DNA from 2 places in the Arthrobacter sp. W4I7 genome. Region 1 is predicted to be linked to the other one. Evidence: riboswitches for the same ligand, from Rfam matches in the RefSeq annotation. Region 1 holds a riboswitch; the other holds the start of a gene.
The links. Region 1 has a riboswitch for cyclic di-AMP ahead of QF047_RS08430 (LysM peptidoglycan-binding domain-containing protein). Riboswitches for the same ligand answer to the same signal wherever they lie in the genome.
Positions count from the first base shown of each region.

Region 2: it holds a riboswitch for cyclic di-AMP, as region 1 does, so the genes downstream of both, QF047_RS16960 (hypothetical protein) here and QF047_RS08430 (LysM peptidoglycan-binding domain-containing protein) in region 1, are expected to answer to the same signal.

Region 1 is NZ_JAUSXU010000001.1:1,829,187-1,832,579, reverse strand. It holds gene QF047_RS08440 (lytic transglycosylase domain-containing protein) at 1-332, opposite strand, end outside; gene QF047_RS08435 (dienelactone hydrolase family protein) at 437-1,411, opposite strand; cyclic di-AMP (ydaO/yuaA leader) riboswitch at 1,676-1,880, shown strand; gene QF047_RS08430 (LysM peptidoglycan-binding domain-containing protein) at 1,884-2,723, shown strand; gene QF047_RS08425 (YdiU family protein) at 2,796-3,393, opposite strand, start outside.
Region 2 is NZ_JAUSXU010000001.1:3,766,941-3,770,333, reverse strand. It holds gene QF047_RS16970 (HAD-IA family hydrolase) at 1-284, shown strand, start outside; gene QF047_RS16965 (YdeI/OmpD-associated family protein) at 265-708, opposite strand; gene QF047_RS16960 (hypothetical protein) at 757-1,488, opposite strand; cyclic di-AMP (ydaO/yuaA leader) riboswitch at 1,494-1,644, opposite strand; gene QF047_RS16955 (HAMP domain-containing sensor histidine kinase) at 1,772-3,274, opposite strand; gene QF047_RS16950 (response regulator transcription factor) at 3,282-3,393, opposite strand, start outside.

The sequences.
Region 1 (3,393 bases):
GAGACCTGGGCGGTGAGGGCCTCCACCTTTGCGCTGGCAGCCTGCAGCGCAGAGTCTGTTACGGCATAGTCGGCCGCCGACTGGACGGCTGCGTTACCCAGGGACTCGGATTTGGCCTGCAGGTCATCGAGGTAACTGCTGATCCTGCTGATTTCAGCCGCCTTGCCGGCCTCGGTCTGCTTTGCTTCCTGCACGTCTTCCCAGGAGGGGTAATCGCCGGGCGGGTCGCTGTCCGCCGCGCCCGCCGGTGCCAGCCCGAGTGCCGCGGCGAGGGCCACGACCAGAAGGGCCGCCGGCAGGGGCGACCGGGCTTTTCTAACGAACCGGGGCATAGTCCGGAAGCTTACCGGCTTCAACCTCTGGTTGAAGGCCAGCCTCCTGACATCGTTATGCAGCGGAGACCTGCGGTTCCTCTTGGCGGGCAGGACGGCGCACTTCAGACGTGCCGGCTGAACCAGGCGAGTGTGTCTTTCCAGGCGGCTGTGGCCTGGACCTCGTTGTACTGGTCACCGGTGTCATTGTGGAACGCGTGGCCCACACCAGGGTAGACAGTGAGCTGATGGACAACGCCGGTGGCAGCAAGAGCATCCTTGAGCGCCGGCATGGCACCCGTGATGCGCTGATCCAGCTCTGCATACACACCGAAGACCGCAGGCTTGATCCCCGGGACTTTGCCCAGGTCAGGGGCCGGCCCATAAAAAGCCGCGGTGGCTTTCAGGCCGTCCAGCTCGGTGGCTGCCTGCCAGGTGATGCCGCCACCGAAACAGTAACCGGTCATGGCAATTCGTTCACCGTCCACGAAGTCCTGGCCCCGGAGGTACTCCAGTGCCGCGCCAAAGTCGGCAATGTGCCGCTGGGCACCGGCCGAGGTGAGGGCACCGGGAACAGCATCGCGGTCCATGCCGGCAGTTCCGCCTTCCCGGCTCAGCAGGTCAAGGGCGAGGGCCACGTAGCCCTCCTTCGCGAAGCGCCGCGCCACGTCCTGGATGTGGGGTGTCAGTCCACGGTTCTCGTGGCAGATCAGCACTGCAGCACGGGGCCCGTTTGACTTGGGGCGGGCCAAGTAGGCGCTGACAGAGGTTCCACCGGACGGAAACCGGACAGTCGCCGTCGTCATTCCAGCAGCACCTTCGGGTACGGAAAGCGGGCTTTTCGCCCCCGGCACGGCACCGGAACCGGCCGTCCCGGAGGCAGTCGACACCGGGGGCTCGGGCGCAGGGATCGGGTCAGTGCTGCGCGGCACCTCACTGGGCGTGCAGCCAACCAGCAGCATCGCGGCCGCGGCAGCACCCATACTGCCCGTAATGAAGGCCACCCGCCGGGTGAACGTCCGGTGGCTCAAGGCCCCGGCGCGGTAGTCGTCAAAAAATTCTTCAATCAGATACTGCTCATACTTGCCGAGCTGAGTCACAGGGCCTCCTCCAGGTGGGGTCATCCTCCTACCCGGTGCCCCTGTGGGCAAGATTCAGACGCCGGTTTCGGCATGGCTTTATTACTTTGTGACAAAGAACACCTGGCGGCGCACGGCGTTTGTATCTTCTGAGGTCAACGGGGAGTGTAGGGAGAATCAAGTCGTTTGCTAAATACGAGAGAAGCACCTCGTATGTTATCCAAATGTGACAATCGATCGCCTGGCGGGCTATGGTCTTCAGGTGTCCCTCCCAGACGGGACATTCCCGTCAGTATGCCGAGCCCTGCCACTGAACCGGGATTCAATCAGTTTCCAGCTGGCAGGGACGGGGGAACCACATTTCCGCGGCCTCCTGAGAGGCCTTGGGGTCAAGTCGATAGCGCCCTCCGTTCCGTTCGGAGCCGCTCCCGGCCGGGTATCTCCAACCCGAACCCGACAGCTCACCCCGCAGGCATGGGAGAGGCGATCAACCGTGTCAAAAAATTCCATCACCGCCCGTCACCGCGCGACTCCGGCCCGCTCAATCGCGCTCCAGGGCTTGGCTGTCTCAGCCAAGTCACTTGGCCGTCCGGCGCTCGCCGTAGCAGCAGCTTCCGGCATTGCCTTCGGTGTAGGCGCCCCGGCCCACGCAGGCGTAACCGGACCGGACACCACCGAGACCACTAACACCCAGGCTTACACGGCGCCCGCCGCTGCCGTGGCTGCCCCCGCGGCAGCTGCCGCCAACGTACACACCGTGGTTTCGGGCGACACCTTGGGCGGCATCTCGGCTGCCTACGGCGTCAGCCTCAATGACGTTCTGTCCGCCAACGGCCTGGCGATCTCCGCGATCATCTACCCCGGCGACCAGATCCAGATCCCGGGCGCCGGGTACGTTGCAGCTGCTCCGGCCGCCGCTCCGGCTCCCGCCGCTGCTCCTGCTCCCGTCAAGGCAGCCGTGGCCGCGGCTCCGGCCAACACCGGAGTGAATGTGTCCTACGCTTCAGCTCCGGCTGCAACAGGTTCGGGCGCCGGCGCTGCCATTCTGGCCTCGGCCTACGGCCAGGTCGGCATCCAGCAGGACTGCACCGCAATGGTGGAGAAGGCCCTGCGTTCCGTGGGTAAGAGTGTTGGCGACCTGGCTCCAGGCCAGTTCTTCCAGTACGGCTCCGTTGTGGGTGCCCCCGCTGCCGGTGACCTGGTGATCACCGCCGGCCACGTCGGCGTGTACGCCGGCAACGGCCAGGTTGTGAGCGGTGGCGTGGACGGTTTCAAGACTGAGGTCCACTCCATCAGCTGGCTCCCGGGCGCTTCCTTCGTCCGCGTAGCGTAGCCACACCACCCGGACAGGGGCGGCAGGCGGGTTTCTCCCCGCCTGCCGCCCCTGTTTCGTTTTCAACTCAGCTCAGGTGCCGCAGAAGGTCTGGTAGCTGCCGAAGTCCTCGGGTGCTCCCCCGGCATAGCGCTCAAGCCCCGGGCGCTCCTGGTACGGCATGCGGACAACGTCCACGAGCCGGTTAAAAGGGTCGAGGTCGCCCTCTGTTGCTGCGGCGAGTGCCTCCTCCACGAGGTGGTTGCGCGGAATGTAGGCGGGGTTTACCCGGTCCATCACGCCGGCGTCGGGTTGCAGGGCCAGCCACCGTTCGGCCCAGGCATCGAAAGCGGCGAGGTCCAGGACCATGCCTCGGGCCGGCCGCTGGTTTCCCCGCGCTGCCTGGCCGAGGTTCCGGAAGAACGAGGTGTAGTCCACCGGCCCGTCCTTGAGAATGGCGATCACGCCGTCCACCACCTGCGAGGCTTCTTCTGCCTCCGGACTGCCGGCGGCGCTCTCCTTCAAACCCAGTTTGGTTTTCATGCCCGCGAACCAGGCATCACTGTATTGGCGGCGGAACGCGCCCAGTGCCTCCACAGCGGGGGCTACCGCCTGTTCCTGGTCTTCGTTGATGAGCGGCAGCATTGCCTCGGCAAGGCGGGCGAGGTTCCATTCGGCCACCACCGGCTGG
Region 2 (3,393 bases), 1.9 Mb from region 1:
CCATCGCAGTGACAGCTGAACTGGTGACGCGCGGCAAGCCGGATCCCGAGGGATACCTGAAGGCGGCGGCCAACCTTGGCGTGGATCCTGCGGACGCAGTGGTGTTCGAAGACGCTCCGGCGGGAATCGCTGCAGGGGTGGCCGCTGGCATCCGGACGGTGGCCGTGGGGCCGAACACCGGCCCGCTGCCCGCCGGCGTACTGCACATCCAGGACTACAGCGCAGTCGTCGTCGAAACCGGCAAGGACGACGACAGCAGGACGGTTATTTCTTTCCGGCTTTGAGGTCCGCCACTACCTTGGCAATGCGGCGCGACCGGGTTTCGGGCGTCTTGGCATCGCCCAGCGGCTCAACGTACCGGCGCTGGGCGCTGAAGCTCAGCGTCGCGTAGAACTTTTGGGCTGCCGGTTCGGCGGCCATCGCTGTCGCGAGGTCCTCGGGAACTTCCACAATCCGGGGTTGGGTGTCCAGTTCCACGTCCACGTCCACGGTGTCGCCAGCGGCTGCCCCGACGAAGTCCCGGTTGGCTGCGCTCAGCGAGATGAGGTTCTGCCCGCCCATCACCGCAATGCTGCTGCGATAGCTCTTGCCGTTGATGGTCACCACCACAGGCGGCCGCTTGCCCGCATCCAAGGCTGCAAGAACCTCTTCGGGAACTTCGATGCCGGTCTTGTTTCCGCTGCCCTGGATAGTGGTGGTGAACCTCATGGATGACAGTATGCCGGGCAGCCCGCCGCTCCAAAAGGTTTTGTGTGCTTAGTACCAGTTGTTGGACAGGTGGAAGTTCAGGGCGCCACAAGGTGACTGGTAGCGCTCCTGGATGTAATTCAGGCCCCAGTTGATCTGCGTGCGGTAGTTGGTGAGATAGTCCGGGCCGGCGCTCGCCATCTTTTCAGCAGGCAGGGACTGGACGATGCCGTAGGCGCCGCTGCTTGAGTTGGTGGCCGTGGTGGTCCAGTCGGACTCCTTGGTCCACAGGGTCTGCAGGCACTGCATCTGGTCCGGAGCCCAGCCGTAGCTGGCAAGCTGGCCAGCGGCGTAAGCCTGGGCGCCGGCGGGGTCGTTGACCGCGACGACGAGTGCCGGCTCAGGAGCGGCGGCAGGCGCCGGGGCGGGCTCGGGAGCCGGGGCCGGTGCTGCTTCGGGGACGGGGACTGGTGCCGGTTCAGGCGCTGCCGCCGGTGCCGGCTCTGCCGCCTGCGGGGCCACTGCAATCTCCTCGGCCGCCGGGGCAGGCGCCGGGTTGGCCCGGATTTCGCTCTTCTCAATGCTGAGGTTGGACTGCGCTTCAGCGGCCTTGGTTTCAGTGGCGGCAACCCGGATGCTGGATTCGGTAGCCTGTCCGGCCGCTCCCACTCCTACGAGGAGTGCAGCGGATGCGGCAAGTACAGCCGCGCGCTTGCCGATGAAGGGGAGTTTGCCGGCTTCGCGTCCGGCGTGGGGTGCAGGCCCGGATTTCGGGCGCGGTTTAACCAGGAATTTGGACATGATGAATCGCCTCTCACACCTGCGGAGTTAGCTGTCGGGTTCGGATGAGGGCATCCGGCCACACGGAAAGAATCACGTGTTGGCTTAACCCCAAGGGCAATAGTGCCCGGGACGGTGGGTCCCCCGCCTCTGCCTTGGTTCAAGAGAAATCCGGGAAGTGGCAGAGCTTGGCGTCATCCGGATATACGGCCCGAACGGGAACCGTACCTAAACGACGGTACAGGAATTCGGAGCACAAGTCACATTTTGGTAACAGAGATCACGACGGCGGCGCGTCGCCTTGCTACGAGACCTGCGGAAGTGGGAGCTGCAGGGCGAACTGTGTGCGTCCCGGCTGTGACGTCACCGTTACCCTTCCGCCGTGCGCCTCAACAATGGATTCCACGATGGAGAGGCCCAGACCGCTGGTACCTTCGGCAACGGAGGCTCCAGCCTGGTCTCCCGCTCCCTTTCGTGCCGCGTCTGCGCGGGCGAAGCGTGAGAAGACATGGTCCACGAACTCGGCAGGGATGCCGCCGCCGTCGTCCGTTACGGTTACTACCGCCGCCCCTTCAGGTGACTTTCCAACCCCTGTGACCACTGTGGTCCCCGGGGGAGTGTGCTTGCGTGCGTTCGAGAGCAGGTTCATCAGGACCTGGCGCAGCTGGGAGGCGTCGCCGTTGACCACGACGGGCTCGTCCGGAAGCTCCAGCCGCCAGTTATGGCCCGGCGCCATCACCTTTTCGTCGCTGACTCCCTCAATCACCAGTTGCGTAAGGTCCACCTCGGTGAGCTTGAGCGGCTGGCCCTCATCGAGCCGGGCCAGCAGCAGCAGGTCTTCCACCAGGGCGGTCATCCGCTCAGACTGGCTCTGCACGCGGGCCAACGATTTTTCGCCGTCGGGAGTGAAATTCTCCGTCATCCGCATCAGCTCCGTGTAGCCCCGGATGGCGGTCAGGGGAGTGCGCAGCTCGTGCGAGGCGTCGGCCACAAACTGTCGCACCTTGGTTTCGCTCCTCTGCCGCGCCTGCAGCGCGTTGGCCACGTTGTCCAGCATGAGGTTGAGCGCGTGGCCTACGCTGCCCACTTCCGTTCCCGGATTTGAGTTCGACGGCGGCACCCGCACCGCAAGTGCCACTTCACCGGCGTCCAACGGCAGCTGTGAAACGCGGGTTGCCACCTCTGACAGCTGCTCCAGGGGCTTCATGGTGCGGCGAATCAGCACCGTTCCCACCAGCCCGATGAGCAGCAGGCCGCCCAAGGAGACGAACACAAAAGTCCACACCAGGGACGTAAGCGTGCTCTCCTTGGTGGCGAGGGGGAGTCCGGTCACCAGCACATCCCCGTAATTCGTTTTCACGGCTATCAACCGGTAATCACCGTTGGAGAGGGTGCGGTCCACCGGCTGCGCGTCCGTGGCAAGGTCCAGCAGCGCCTGCTTGTCCTCGGCGGACAGCGGCGAGCGGGTGGTGTCCGAGGCGAGGAAGCCGGCGCTGTTGACCTGCCCGTTGAGCACGCGGGCGTTCAGGGTTCCCACGCTCTGGCCACGGGCGTCCAGCGGGTCCCTTCCATTGAAGCCGCCCATGGGCGGGCGGCCCGGATCGTTCGACCTGTCCGCGGCCTGGCTGAGCTGTTCGTCGAGCTGCCGGGTGAGGAAGGCGTCCATTGAGGCATAGCTGACCACGCCCACTGCACCGCAGATGGCGATCAGCAGAGTCATGGCAAGGAGGATGAGGCGGGTGCGCAAATGCCAGGTATTGGGCTTGAGCCAGCTCCGGCGGTGCGGCGCAGCCTGTTGCAAGGCCATGGTGCGCCTACTCGGCAGGCTTGATGACGTACCCGGCCCCGCGCACGGTGTGGATCATGGGCGGGTGCACGGCATCCACCTTCTTGCGCAGGTAGGAGATGTACAACTCCACGATGTTG